One region of the Aliamphritea hakodatensis genome, then DNA from elsewhere that is predicted to be linked to it. Evidence: riboswitches for the same ligand, from Rfam matches in the RefSeq annotation. Region 1 holds a riboswitch; the other holds the start of a gene.
The links. A riboswitch is a leader RNA that binds a small molecule or an ion and turns the genes downstream of it on or off. The one in region 1 is predicted to bind cobalamin.
Positions count from the first base shown of each region.

Region 1 (7,227 bases):
CGGCATTGGCTCAGGCTGAACAGCAATCTTCCCCGGAAGATGAAGCCCTGCAGAAATGGCTTGGGCAACTGCCGGAAGATCCCGCAGGTCTGCTGCGGAACAAGTTTAACTATGAGTATCAGAAGAAGCGCCAGGCCTATGAAAGTGGTGACTGGAAACCGGCGCAGGAGCAACGGTGGTGAAACAGTTTTTTGTAAAGATTTTGGCCGCGCTGGCCATGCTGATGTTCACGCACAGTGTACTGGCCGCAGCACTTGAAGCCAGTGTTGACCGTAACCGGATGGCCATGGGAGACAGCCTTTCCCTGACGGTACTTGCCGAAGGTTCAACTGAAGGTGAGCCGGACTTTTCATTACTTGATCCGCTGTTTAAGGTGCTGAACCGGTCCGTGGGGCGCAATACCTCGATCATTAACGGTGATATCAGCCGGACTGTGAAATGGCGGCTGATTCTCAGCCCGAAACAGGAGGGTACGCTGGTCATCCCTGCCTTTGAGCTGGAAGGTGCCCGAAGCGCACCCATTACCATTGAAGTTACCGCGCCGCCCCCGCCTACGGATTCAACCGATGATTTACGGGTGGAGATGGTGCTGGATAAATCGGAGGTTTTCGAGAACGGACAGGTGATTGTCACCCGCCGGTTACTTTACGGGGTGGCGGTTGGCGGGCTGGAAATGCAGCCGTTTGAACTGCCGGGAGCACAGGTCATTGAGCTGGGGGATAACCAGTATGAAACCACCCGCAATGGCCGGCGTTTCGGGGTCTATGAAGTGGCTTATGCGGTGTTTCCCCGCGAGGCCGGTGAGCTGAACATACCGGCACAGAGTCTTGATATTCAGGTTGGCCGGCGGAACCTGCTGAGCGGCCGGCCTGCACAGAAAGTACGTTTGCAAATGGGGGCCGAAACCCTGCAGGTGAAAGCCCGTCCGGCGGAATTTACGCCTCAGGAATGGCTGGTGGCGAATAAACTGGATCTTTCTGACAGCTGGAGCCAGCCACCGGAACAAATCCGTCTGGGAGAATCCCTGACCCGAACGGTTACGCTGGCAACGGTGGGGGCCGCCCCTGATCGCTTGCCCACCTTTGAGTTTGCCGATATCCCCGGGATGAATGTCTACGCCGAGCCGCTGCAAAATACGGAAGATCTCAACAGCCGGGGGGTTATCAATGCCCGCCAGCGCAGTGTGGCATTCGTGCCGGTGAAGCCCGGACTGATTGAAATTCCTGAGCTGGTCGTCAGGTGGTGGAACAGTACGGAAAACCGGGCAGAACAGGCCCGTTTACCGGCCCGGACGATTGAAGTGTTGCCAGCTGCCACAGGCCGTTCCGCGAGTGTACCTGCTGCACCGGCACAGCCGGCAGCGCCGTTACTGCCAGCATCTCCTTTGCCGGAGGCGGAGCCACAGATTATTTATCAGCCTGCGCCGCTGGCTTCCTGGTTACTGTGGGCGAATCTGTTCTGGGCCTGTCTGGCGCTGGTGCTGATTGTCGTGCTCCTGAAGCAACGCCGGCAGATAAGGGAGCTTCAGCCGGTTTCTGAAGCGGATTCGCTGTCTGAAAGGTCTGTGTTAGCGGATGGCTTTTCTGATGTGCAGCGGGCGCTGGCGGGTCAGCAACTGGCGGCGATTCATCAGGCTGTTCAGCACTGGGGCAATCGCTGTTACCGGTCGGGTTTATTGCCAGCCAGCGGTATCACGGGACTGAAGGCCTTAGCCGGTGATGACCTGACAGCACAGCTGGTACTGCTGGAGCGGGCGCTGTTTGCTTCGTCTGAAACCAGCGGCCCGGATCTGGATACACTGGGTACTGGTTTGGCTGAGTTGCATACACAGTTATCTGCGTTGCGATCCGGGCAGCAAAAAACGGCAGGTTTGTCAGCCTTTTATCCCGGCCAGTAACAGGCCGAAAGGGATGCGAATAGTTTGATCCGGATCGGTTTAACGGCGGATTGTGCTTGCCCGCCGCCGGCAAATTTTATATAACCGCTGGCAGACAATTTATATCCGCATACAGGTGCCCTGAGCTGTTTAACAGTGACGGGAGAATCGGGAATCCGGTGTGAGTCCGGAACGTGCCCAACGCTGTGAAGGGGATTCTGTAAACAGGCATTTGCCAGCCACTGAGTGATCTCGGGAAGGTGTTTACAGAAGCTGATCCTGAGTCAGAAGACCGGCCTGTAGGTATCAGAAAAGTGTTTGGACAGACACTTATCGCCACCATATCAAGGGGAATACCTATGGGGCATCCAACAACTGATTTTCCGCATCAGGAAACCATTCGTTTTACTTCACAGGACCGTGACGGTCTGTATAAAACCATTTTTAACCGCCGGGATGTCCGTGGGCAGTTCCGGCCGGACAGCATTCCTGACGAGGTGCTCAGCCGGGTGCTGTACGCAGCTCACCATGCGCCGTCGGTAGGTTTCATGCAGCCCTGGGATTTTATGCTGATTCGCGATGCCGGGGTGCGTCAGCAGGTGAAAGGCCTGTTTGATACGGCCCATGATGAAGCGGCAGATATGTTTTCAGAAGAAAAGCGGGACACCTACCGCTCCCTGAAGCTTGAGGGGATTCTGGAGTCACCGCTGAACATTTGTATTACCTGTGACCGTAGCCGGACCGGCCCGACGGTGATTGGCCGTACCCATATTCCGGAAATGGACATGTACAGCAGCGTATGTGCGGTACAGAACCTGTGGTTAGCTGCCCGGGCGGAAGGGTTGGGGATTGGCTGGGTTAGCATTATGGACCCGGAAAAGCTTCAGGATGTGCTGGGCATTCCCCGGGATATCGTGCCGGTTGCCTATCTGTGTATTGGCTATGTGGATCACTTCTATAAACGGCCGGAGCTTGAATCGGCCGGCTGGTTACCCCGGACACCGCTGGAAAGCCTGCTGCATTTTGATCAGTGGGGGAACCGGGATACCGCCGGGCAGGAAGGGATTACCGAAGCGGTTGTTGCTCAGGCTGATTTTCCTCATCAGCCTTTCTGAGGTCAGGGTGTCGGGGCGGTCGCTGGTCCTGTGACTGATCCGGTAACAATACAGTTACGGCCCTGACGTTTGGCATCGAGCAGGGCTTTATCCGCGCTGTCGAATAAAGCCTCTGCAGGCTGCCCCTGGTATTCTGCAACGCCAATGCTGATGGTCAGCTTTTCGCCGTCAAAACCGTTTTCCTGAATACTTTTCCGGCAGGCTTCGGCCAGTTTTAACGCGCCCTGCAGCGGTGTGTCCGGCAGGAGTATGACAAATTCTTCACCGCCGTAGCGGGCACAGAAATCCTGATGCCGGACCCTTTGTCTCAGCAGTCCGGCTACCCTGATGAGTACCTGATCACCAAAACTGTGGCCGCGGTTGTCATTCAGAATCTTAAAGTGATCAATGTCGATAACCAGCAGGCTGAGCGGGGTTTCCCGGGTACCGGCGTGGTGGGTTTCGCGGCTGAGTTCAGTGTTAAACGCGCGGCGGTTATTCAGCCCGGTAAGTTCGTCAGTCAGGGTCAGGCGGCGCAGTTCGCTGTTGGCACTGTCCAGCCGCTGTCTGGATTCATTCAGTTGCCGCTCCCGTGCTTCCAGTACTTTGAGAGATTTTCTCAGCCGAAGCAGTTGCATCACCTGATTTGCCAGTGCCGTCAGCGCGCGGGTCTGTTCTTCGCTGATGTCCTGTGGTTGGGTATCTACCGCACAGAGGGTGCCCAGCGCCATACCGGCGTCGTCAATCAGCGGTACCCCGGCGTAAAACCGGACGTGGGGCGGGTGGGTGACCATGCCGATGTCTTTCACCCGCGGATCTTTGTGGGTATCGGGCACGATGAAAGGATCAGCACCCATAATGGTCTGGGAGCAGATAGCAAAGCCCCGGGGGACTTCTTCAGGGGCGATGTTATACCGGGCTTTATGCCATTTCCGTTCGCCATCAACAAAGGCAACCATGGCTTTATCCACCCCGCAGACAAAGGCCGCCAGCCTGGCGATATCGTCGTAGGCCTGTTCGGGCAGGGTGTCGAGAATATCGTAATCTTCAAGCGCCAGCAGCCGTTCTGATTCGTTATCCGGAAGAGGGAACGCGTACGTCATATCATTACCTGTTGCTGTGAATGTTTCTTTCCGTGTAAAAGCATTCTTATTGCCTGGATTTTGCCGCCGGGTTTCAGGCTGGCAAGATCTGTATCAACGCATAGTTATCTAATATCTATGAAAATAGATGGCTAATACAGTGTTTATAAATCTGTGCTACCCATAAGGGGTATGTACCCTTTCCGTGGGAGGGGGGTAGTATGGATTTTATTCCGTGTATTTTTGGGTTATCCGGACATCGATTTTCAGGGGCAATGAACATGAGTAAGTCTGTTAAAAAGCCGGCGTTTGACTGGCTGGATCCGTTATCTGTTGACGCACAGCTGAGCGAAGAAGAACGCATGGTGCGCGATACCGCGAGAGAATACTGCCAGGAGCGGCTGCTGCCCCGGGTAACCGAAGCCAACCGTCATGAGATTTTCCATACTGAGATTATGCCTGAGCTGGGTGAGCTGGGATTACTGGGCTCAACTCTGCCGGAACAGTATGGTGGCGCGGATGTGAATTATGTGTGTTACGGCCTGGTTGCCCGTGAAGTTGAGCGGGTCGACAGCGGTTACCGCTCTGCTATGAGCGTGCAGTCTTCGCTGGTGATGCATCCTATTTATAGCTACGGCACCGAAGCCCAGCGGATGAAATATCTGCCTAAGCTGGCCAGTGGTGAGTGGATTGGCTGTTTCGGCCTGACCGAGCCGGACGTGGGTTCCGATCCGAATAATATGAAAACCCGTGCGGTGAAAGTGGACGGTGGCTACCAGCTCAAAGGCGCCAAGATGTGGATCACCAATTCCCCGGTGGCCGATGTATTTGTCGTCTGGGCCAAACTGGACGGTGTGGTGCGTGGCTTCATTCTGGAAAAAGGCATGCAGGGGCTGAGTGCACCGAAGATCGAAGGTAAGTTCTCTTTGCGGGCGTCGGTCACCGGCGAAATCGTGATGGATGATGTCTTTGTACCGGAAGAAAACATCTTCCCGGATGTGCAGGGGCTGGCCGGACCGTTCGGTTGCCTGAACAAGGCCCGTTACGGCATCGCATGGGGTGCGCTGGGGGCGGCAGAATTCTGCTGGCACAGTGCCCGTCAGTATACGCTGGACCGGATTCAGTTTGGTCGCCCGCTGGCGGCAAATCAGCTGATCCAGAAAAAACTGGCGGATATGCAGACTGAAATTACGCTGGGCCTGCAGGCGTGTCTGCAGATGGGACGCCTGATGGATCGGGATGCCTGCCCGGTTGAACTGATTTCCCTGCTCAAGCGCAATAACTGCGGTAAGTCACTGGATATTGCCCGTATGTCCCGGGACATGCACGGCGGCAACGGCATTTCCGATGAGTTTGGCGTGATCCGGCATGTGATGAATCTGGAAGCGGTGAATACCTATGAAGGCACCCATGATGTGCACGCGCTGATTCTGGGGCGGGCGCAGACCGGTATTCAGGCATTCTTCTAATTCGGGCGGGAGGTTCCAATGGGCGCGCTTTCTCACATTCGGGTACTGGATCTCAGCCGTATACTGGCGGGCCCCTGGGCCGGCCAGACACTGGCGGATTACGGTGCCGAAGTCATTAAAGTAGAACGTCCCGGCTGTGGTGATGATACCCGCCGCTGGGGGCCTCCGTTTGTTAAGGATGCCGAAGGTAATCCCGGCGACGCTGCGTATTATCACAGTGCTAACCGGGGGAAAAAGTCGGTGGCGATTGATATCACCAGCACCGAAGGGCAGGCGCTGGTGCGCAAGCTGGCTGCTGAGGTGGATGTGGTCATTGAGAACTACAAGGTTGGTGGTCTGGCAAAATACGGCTTGGATTACGCCAGCCTGAAAGCGGTAAACCCCCGTCTGGTTTACTGCTCAATCACCGGCTTTGGTCAGGACGGACCTTATAAGCAGCGGGCCGGTTATGACTTTATGATTCAGGCCATGGGTGGCCTGATGAGTGTTACCGGTGAGCCTGAAGGGCAACCGATGAAGGTGGGAGTGGCGCTGGCGGATGTGATGACCGGCCTGTATGCGGTGACGGCTATTCAGGCGGCACTGTTGCACCGGGAACAGTCCGGTGAGGGGCAGTACATTGATATGTCTCTGCTGGACGTGCAGGTCGCCGCGCTGGCCAATCAGGCGATGAACTATCTGGTGGCGGAGCAGCCGCCGGCCAGGCTGGGCAATGCCCATCCAAATATTGTGCCCTATGAAGCCTTTGCTACAGAGGATGGCCATATCATTCTGGCCGTGGGCAACGACAGCCAGTTCCGGGCCTTCTGCGAACTGGCCGGTGCCGCGGACCTTGCGGAGAATCCGGCGTTTGCCACCAATCCCCAGCGGGTTGCTAACCGGACGGATCTGATTCCGCTGATTAAACACCTGATGAAACAGTACAGCAGTGACTGGTGGCTGACTCAGCTGGAAGGTTGCGGTGTGCCGTGCGGCCCCATCAATACACTTGATCAGGTGTTCAGTGACCCTCAGGTACAGCACCGGGAAATGAAAGTGAATCTGCAACATCCCGAAATCGGCTCCGTGCCCGGAGTGGCCAATCCGGTGAAGTTCTCCGGTACACCGGTGACCTGTCAGTCGGCATCGCCGTTGCTGGGCGAGCATAGCGATGAGGTGTTACAGAATCTGGGTCTGGATGCTGCAGAGATTGCCAAATTACGTCAGGACCGGGTTATCAGTTAACGCTGAGGCCGGGTTATTCATACTGAAAACCGCCCGCTGGCGGTTTTTTTATACCGGATACTTTTGCATACAGTTGCCAGGAGCATCTGCCGTGCAGAAGTATCATAGCGAATTCAGGAGATAAGATGTTGAATTTACAGGATAAGGAACTGTTTCGTCAGCAGGCATACATTAATGGCCAGTGGCTGGAGGCTGATGAGTCTGCCATTAACCCAGTATTAAACCCCGCGAACGGCGAACAGCTGGCGACGGTCCCGGATATGGGGGCGGCAGAAACTCAGCGGGCGATTGATGCGGCCAATGCAGCCCTGCCTTTATGGAAGGCAAAAACCGCTAAAGAACGGGCAGCAGTACTGCGCAAATGGTACGAGCTGATTGTCGCTGCCAAGGATGATTTGGCGCTGCTAATGACCGCCGAGCAGGGCAAACCGCTGGCGGAAACCGGTGGTGAAGTGATGTACGGTGCCTCATTTATTGAGTGG
Region 1 is NZ_AP025281.1:1,579,180-1,586,406, forward strand. Features, by position in the region: gene PCI15_RS07170 (vWA domain-containing protein) at 1-182, shown strand, start outside; gene PCI15_RS07175 (BatD family protein) at 179-1,897, shown strand; cobalamin riboswitch at 1,994-2,191, shown strand; gene bluB (5,6-dimethylbenzimidazole synthase) at 2,236-2,991, shown strand; gene PCI15_RS07185 (sensor domain-containing diguanylate cyclase) at 2,994-4,073, opposite strand; gene PCI15_RS07190 (acyl-CoA dehydrogenase) at 4,334-5,521, shown strand; gene PCI15_RS07195 (CaiB/BaiF CoA transferase family protein) at 5,540-6,745, shown strand; gene PCI15_RS07200 (NAD-dependent succinate-semialdehyde dehydrogenase) at 6,871-7,227, shown strand, end outside.

Region 2 (7,227 bases), 1.4 Mb from region 1:
TGCACCCACCAGATTGCCGCCTTCACCGTGACTCTTGGCTTCTTTACGGTTGAATACGTAAGGCACGTCCTGACCGAAATCCGTCGCCAGCGCTACGCAGGTTGTTGCTGCCAGTGGGATACCTTTATATGCAGGGCCTAGCAGTACATCGTACTCAATACCGGATTGCTGGATGGCTGCCGCATAACAGCGACCCAGGCGCGCCAGTGCTTCACCGCTGTTAAACAGGCCAGCATTAAAAAAGTACGGGCTGGTACGGCCCGACTTAAGAGTAAACTCACCAAAACGTAACACTTCTTTATCGATGGCAAATTCAATAAATTCTCTCTGATAATCCTGCATGCTGGCTTTCCCGGTGACTGGTTAAAAATTGCGCGCATCATACAGGATTAACGTCTGTCTCTCCACGGAATTCCGCGCATAATCCCACCACCCGAGCCTTAAACGGCAGTTTAAAATGCCTGCTGACTTAGGTCAGAGCAATTTTATTCACCAGACTGAATCTGAAAATTCACCAAAGCCGGGATGAAATCAATTCAATTTTCGCCGCATCCCTTATACAATGCGGGCTCGATAGTAATCTTTCATACATTTGATACTTTTTTCAGGATTTTTGTTCTATGCGCGTTATCACCTTCAATACCCAAGGTATTGAACAGGCTGCCGATAATGGTTTTTTCGACTGGATGGTCCAGCAGGACGCAGACGTTGTGTGTCTGCAGGATCTGCGCGCAAAAGAGTATCAGCTGGATGCGGACCGTTTCCACCCGGAAGGTTACGAAGCCTATTTCTTTGACGCCTTCGAAGACGGCTTCAGCGGTGTGGCTATTTACACCCGTGAAATTCCCAAAGCTATTATGACCGGCCTGGGATTTGAACAGTGCGACTTCCATGGCCGTTTCATTCAGGCAGACTTTGATAAAGTCAGCGTGGCCTCATGGAGCATGCCATCCGGCCTGAAAAATGATGAAGCTCAGGCGGAAAAAGAAGAGTATATGGATCTGCTGGCGGGGCACCTGACCAAGACCCTGCGCAAACGCCGTGAATTTATTTTCTGCGGCCCGCTGCACATTGCTCACAAGCCTGTTGATCTGAGCAACTGGTACGTTAACCAGAGTGTATCCGGCTTCCTGCCCCACGAACGGGAATGGATGGCAGATATCTTTGATGAGATGGGCTATGTGGATGCCTTCCGGCAGGTCAATCACGCCGATCACCAGTATACCTGGTGGCCGGAATACAACCGTGCCCGGGAGCTTAATGAAGGTGCCCGTCTGGATTATCAGATCACCACGGCAAACCTGCGCAAAACGGTTAAGTCTGCCCGTATCTTCCGCGATACGGCATTCTCGGCTCACGCTCCGGTGATCATAGATTACGATATCTGACACATAAAAATGCCGGCATCAGCCGGCATTTTTGTATCAGTTAGTCCGGTTATTCAGCATCTTGCTTCGCCGCTTCACGTAACGCCCGCTCTTCCAGGAACGCAGGAATGATCTCTTCTTTATAGCTGGCATAATGCTGGCTGATGAATTTCTCTTCGTCCCATTCGCCCTGCAAAAACTCGCGGGACTTAGGTGTACCGGCATACACAGATACCTGCGCTTCCTGCCCGTTTTCCAGACGGATAATCGCCAGCTTACGCATATACAGTCCCACGTCGGCTTCTTCAAAATCATCCAGAATCGCCAGCGACGCATCATCGACTTCCAACAGGACAGAACCCTGTATCTGATTACCCGGTGACGGCACCGCCACTCCCAGATCCGACCAGCCTTCCATATGCAGAGTCAGGCGCTGATGGTTCAGTAATTCTGCAGACACCTTCTGAAACGTATTACCGGTCAGCTGCTGCAACAGCTCATCATATTGCAGCACACCATAAACAAAAATATTGGTCGACATGAGATTACCGTCACTTATTTACATTCTCTGTCCGCCAGACCATCCGGCGGCAAGGGGGTGATGATAATCGGCTTCGCGGAACGATGAAAGTAATGCCGCCAGCAAGGGTCAGAAGCACCTCTGCAGGAAGGCACATTTATTCTGCGAAACGTCGTTATCAGACAAGACATTACCTATTTTTCGACACATTTGTTTCATATCATTGCATTCAGATGACAAGTTTGTAATATGCCCGCGAGAATGGTTCTTCAGGAAAGCACTCCGGCCACCACAGACGGCAGCCGCGGCACTTTCCGACGGATTAAAATGGGAATAGGAAAAGGCATCTGTCACCACAGACACCTCACCCCTAGCTACCCCCGTAACTGTATGCAGCGAATTCTGTTTGTTCGACTCAGGCCACTGGAAAATCCGGGAAGGCTGAACATAAACGCAGACCTGCAAGCCAGGAGACCTGCCATTCCGATCGTCACCTACTAACATTGCGGGGCGCTGTGTTGGGCGGAAAACGTAACGGTGACAATACATAAATCTATTGTTACTGAACGTGCCGCCACCCTGTGTTGTCACGTCGGTTCGCCTGCGCGGACACCAGTTACACGACAACACAGGTGCTTTATGCAATTACGACACTCCTTATTAGCCTGCCTGCTGGCCGGCGCCACTGTTTCTGCCCAGGCGCAGGAAATCATCATCACTGCGTCCAAGGTTGAAGCCAGCCGGGAAGAAACCGGTTCCGCTGTCAGCATCATCGACTCAGAACATCTGGAAAACAATCAGATTACCCTGGTCGAAGAAGCCCTGCGTGAAGTACCGGGGCTGACCGTCAGCCAGACCGGCGGTATCGGCGGCAGAACCTCACTGCGCATCCGTGGTTTAGAGCCAAACCAGACGCTGGTACTGATCGACGGTGTTGAAGTGAACGACAACAGCTCCGTGTCTGAATTTAACTTTGCTGACCTGCTCAATCTGGACATTGAACGGATTGAAGTACTGCGCGGCGCACAAAGCGCGATCTGGGGCAGCGATGCTGCCGCCGGTGTGGTAAACATCATCACCAAACAGGGCAAAGGGCCGCTGAATGGCAGTGTCACCGTTGCCACCGGCAGCTACGATACCAACCAGCAAAGCTTCAACCTGAACGGCGGCGATGAGGTATACAATGTTGCCCTGAGCGGATCACTGCTGGACAGTTCAGGTATCTCCGCCGCGAACAGCGACAGGGGTCATAACGAAAAAGACGGCTACTCCAACAGCACCCTTAACTTTAAAGGCGGCATGCAGGCCACAGAGAACCTTGAGCTGAATCTGGTGTTACGCCATGTGGACGCTTTCCAGGAAACCGATAAGTCAGAATACCCTTCCGGTTTTATTGTCGATGACGACAGCGCCGCGAAGCGGGTTCAGAATTCAGGCCGTATTTCCGCCAAGCTGGATTCAGCTGACGGTAACTGGCAACAGGAAATCGGCTATGCCTTCACCAAGAGCCGGGAAAAGAACTTTGCCTTTAACTCCAACGCGCTGGGCCGCAAGCGTAAGCTGGACTATCAGAGCAATTACTTTATCCACAGCGATGCTGCGGAACACCGCCTGACCTTAGTGGCCGAGCGTGAAGAAGAAGATTTCGACTACAAAAGCAGCTCAACCAATGTGCATGAAGGCATTGATACCAACAGTCTGGTGGCGGAGTACGGTCTGAATCTGGATGAAACCTATTACTTTACCCTGGCAGGCCGTCGCGACTGGAATGACCGGTTTGCCAACGCCAATACCTACCGGGTCAGCTTTGCTGCCTGGCTGAATGATGACTGGCGTCTGCACACCAGCCGGGGCACCGGCATTAAAAACCCAACCCTGTTTGAAATGTTTGGCTTTGCCTCCAATTTCGTCAGCAACCCTGATCTCGACCCGGAAGAAACCACCAGCACAGATATGGGTCTGGAATATCACTTTACCGATCTGGATGGCTATGCAGACGCCACCCTGTTCCATAATGATATCCGGAACCAGATTAAAAACAGCGGTAACACCGTCATCAATCAGGAAGATGATTCGAGCATTAAGGGTCTGGAACTGACAGCCACCCTGAACCCCACCGATGATCTGCGCCTGAGCGCCAGCTACACCTACAGCCAGGCTGAAGACGCCAGCGGCAAACAGCTGATCCGGCATCCTGAACACACCGCCAGCCTGAATGCCAGCCAGTTGCTGTCAAACGGTAAAACCCGGCTCAGTGGCGGGTTACAGTTCACCGGCCGTCAGAATGACACCCGTTTCTCCAGCACCAATGATCCGGTTGAGCTGGACAGCTACACAGTCGCGAATCTTGCAGTTACCCATGCCTACTCCGATAATATTGAAATCTTCACTAAGGTGAATAACCTGTTTGATGAAGATTATGAAGAAATTTACGGCTACGGTACGCCGGGCATTAATTTCATGGTAGGCATTAAACTGAGCGGCGAGCTTTAAGCCCTCAGCGCTGACAGGGCAGCACTGTGACAAAAAACAGATCACTGATAGCAATTGTTGCTGTGCTGCTTGGCGCCCTGCTACTGAGCCGGCTGGATATTCGTGCCGGCCTGTTCAGTAACACGGCCCTGACCGCCACACAGATCGAAGGGGATTCCTTCCCCAAAACCCTGACCGATGCCATCGGTGCCCGCTACACCCTTGAACAGCCGCCCCGGCGGATTGTTTCTATGACCATTGGCACCGACGAAATTCTCGCCCGGCTCCTGCCCCCGGACCGGGTGGTGGGCATCACAGGTCTGGCGGATTACCCCTCGCTTTCAAACGTCACCGGCCACTATCCCCCGGCGGTAAAACGCCTGCAGGGCAACATTGAAGAAATTCTCAGTCTGGAGCCGGATCTGGTATTTATTGCCAGCTACACCCAGGCAGAAACCGTCCGCCAGCTACTGGGCGCAGGCATTCCGGTGGTACGGCTAACGGACTTCAGCTCCTTCGACGATCTGGCGGCCAATATCCGTCTGGTAGCCGCCGCCACCGGCAGCCGCCCGAAAGCAGAGCAACAGCTGGCAGCGCTGCAGCAGCTACTGAAGCGCATAAAAAGCACCTATCGCGATGTATCGCAACCCAGAGTGCTGTATTTCAATCTCGACGGCACCACCACCGGCCCGGGGACCACCATTGATGAAATTATCCGGCTGGCAGGGGGTTTTAATGTCATCAGTGAAACCGGCATTCAGGGCTCACAGACCATCAGCGAAGAACTGGCGATCAGCCTGGCACCGGACATTATTCTGATGGGCACCGGCGCACCGGATAATCAGGACAGCACGGCCATGCAGCTGATGCAGCGTCCGGCCTGGAAAAATGTTCCCGCCGTCCGCCACCGGCAGGTACACAGCCTGAAAGGCGCCTGGCTCTTATCCACATCCCAATACAGCTGGCGGGCGATCGAACCGGTTGCCCGGCTGCTACATCCGGAGATCAAACAATGACACCCCGCCTGATCTTTATCATCATGCCGGTATTACTGATACTGGCCATGCTGGGAGAACTGTTGCAGGGGCCGGCGCAGATCCCGGTCGCTGAAATAATCAGCATCCTGCTCCACAGCCTGGGCATGGATACCGGTGCGGATATCCGCCCCTGGATGGCAAGCATTTTACTGGATGTGCGCCTGCCCCGGGTGATTATCGGTGCCTGCGCCGGCGCATCGCTGGCGGTTTGCGGAGCGGTGATGCAGGGCATGTTCCGCAACCCGCTGGCGTCACCTTCCATTCTCGGGGTGTCTTCCGGTGCCTCTCTGGGCGCCGTGATTGCCATCTATCTGGGCCTGACCAGCCTGTCGGTGTGGATTTTGCCGGCCTTTGCCTTCTGCGGCGCCGGCATCACCCTGTGGATTGTTTACCGCATTGCTACCCAGCGGGGACACACGGCCATGGGCACACTGTTACTGGCCGGGGTCGCTATCGGCGCACTGAACGTCGCGGCGGCCTCCCTGATTCTGGCCCTGTCCCTGAACGACTGGGATACCGGCAAAATGATTGTTTACTGGAGCATGGGTGGGCTGGAAGGCCGTACCTGGGACCATGTCCGGCTGATCGTGCCCTTTGCCCTGCTGGGCTGCGCGCTGGTGTTGTGCTTCAGCCGCGATCTGGATGCCCTGCTGATGGGAGAAGTACACGCCGCCTCTGTCGGTATCGATGTCCCCCGAACCCGCCAGCATCTGCTGATCATCACCGCCATGCTGGTCGGGGTATCCATTGCAGTATGTGGCGGCATTGGTTTTATCGGTCTGGTTGTCCCCCATATTCTGCGCCTTATTCTGGGACCAAGACACCGTTACCTGTTACCTGCCAGTGCGCTGGGCGGGGCCATCTGTCTGGTGGCGGCTGACCTGCTGCTACGGGTCAGCCTGCCTGAAAAAGCCATTCCGCTGGGGGTGGTAACCGCCACGCTGGGGGCACCTTTCTTTGTTTTCCTGCTGTTAAGGCAACGGACCCGGGGGCAACTGTGAACCATGGAGAATAACCCTGTGAAAACCGCCCTGACCCTGAGCTGCAGCCAGCTCAGCTTTGCCTATCAGCAACGTCAGATTCTGCAGGACATCAGCCTGCAATTCAGCCCGGGGCAGTTCATCGGTCTGATCGGCCCAAACGGTGCCGGCAAATCCACCCTGCTGAAACTGCTGATGGGGCTGCTGCCGGCCGCTTCCGGCGAAGTGCGCCTGAATGATAAGCCCTTATCTGAATATCCCCGCCGGGACATTGCCCGGCATATTTCACTGGTGCCTCAGGATGTATCCACCGGGTACGGATTTTCGGTAGAAGAGATTGTCGCCATGGGCCGTACCCCCCACCTGGGGGCCTTTCAGCCGGAATCGGATCAGGACCTGCAACGCATTAATGATGCGCTGGACAAGACCGGCCTGACCGCCATGCGTAACCGCCGGGCAGATCAGCTGTCCGGCGGCGAACGGCAGCGGGTATTTATCGCCCGGGCACTGGCACAGGAAGCGCCGGTACTGTTGCTGGATGAGCCCACCGCCAGCCTGGATGTATGCCATCAGCTGGATGTGCTGAGTCTGGTACGGGAGCTGACCGAAGAAGGGCATCTGGCGATTGCAGCCATCCATGATATGGATATGGCATCCCGCTTCTGCCACCGGTTGTTGCTGCTCTCCGGCGGCAGCATCGTGGCTGACGGTGCACCGGATACGGTCATTACTGAAGCAAATATGCTGACGCATTTCGGCATTCGCAGTCAGATTGAAAATTCCCCCTACGGGATACGGGTCACCGCACTGGCATCAACCAGCAAAGATCTACTGTAAGACCTGCTGTAAGA
Region 2 is NZ_AP025281.1:191,144-198,370, reverse strand. Features, by position in the region: gene pyrE (orotate phosphoribosyltransferase) at 1-342, opposite strand, end outside; gene PCI15_RS00865 (exodeoxyribonuclease III) at 621-1,388, shown strand; gene PCI15_RS00860 (gamma-glutamylcyclotransferase family protein) at 1,438-1,908, opposite strand; cobalamin riboswitch at 2,176-2,384, shown strand; gene PCI15_RS00855 (TonB-dependent receptor plug domain-containing protein) at 2,527-4,380, shown strand; gene PCI15_RS00850 (ABC transporter substrate-binding protein) at 4,407-5,375, shown strand; gene PCI15_RS00845 (FecCD family ABC transporter permease) at 5,372-6,397, shown strand; gene PCI15_RS00840 (ABC transporter ATP-binding protein) at 6,401-7,213, shown strand.
Region 2: it holds a riboswitch for cobalamin, as region 1 does, so the genes downstream of both, PCI15_RS00855 (TonB-dependent receptor plug domain-containing protein) here and bluB (5,6-dimethylbenzimidazole synthase) in region 1, are expected to answer to the same signal.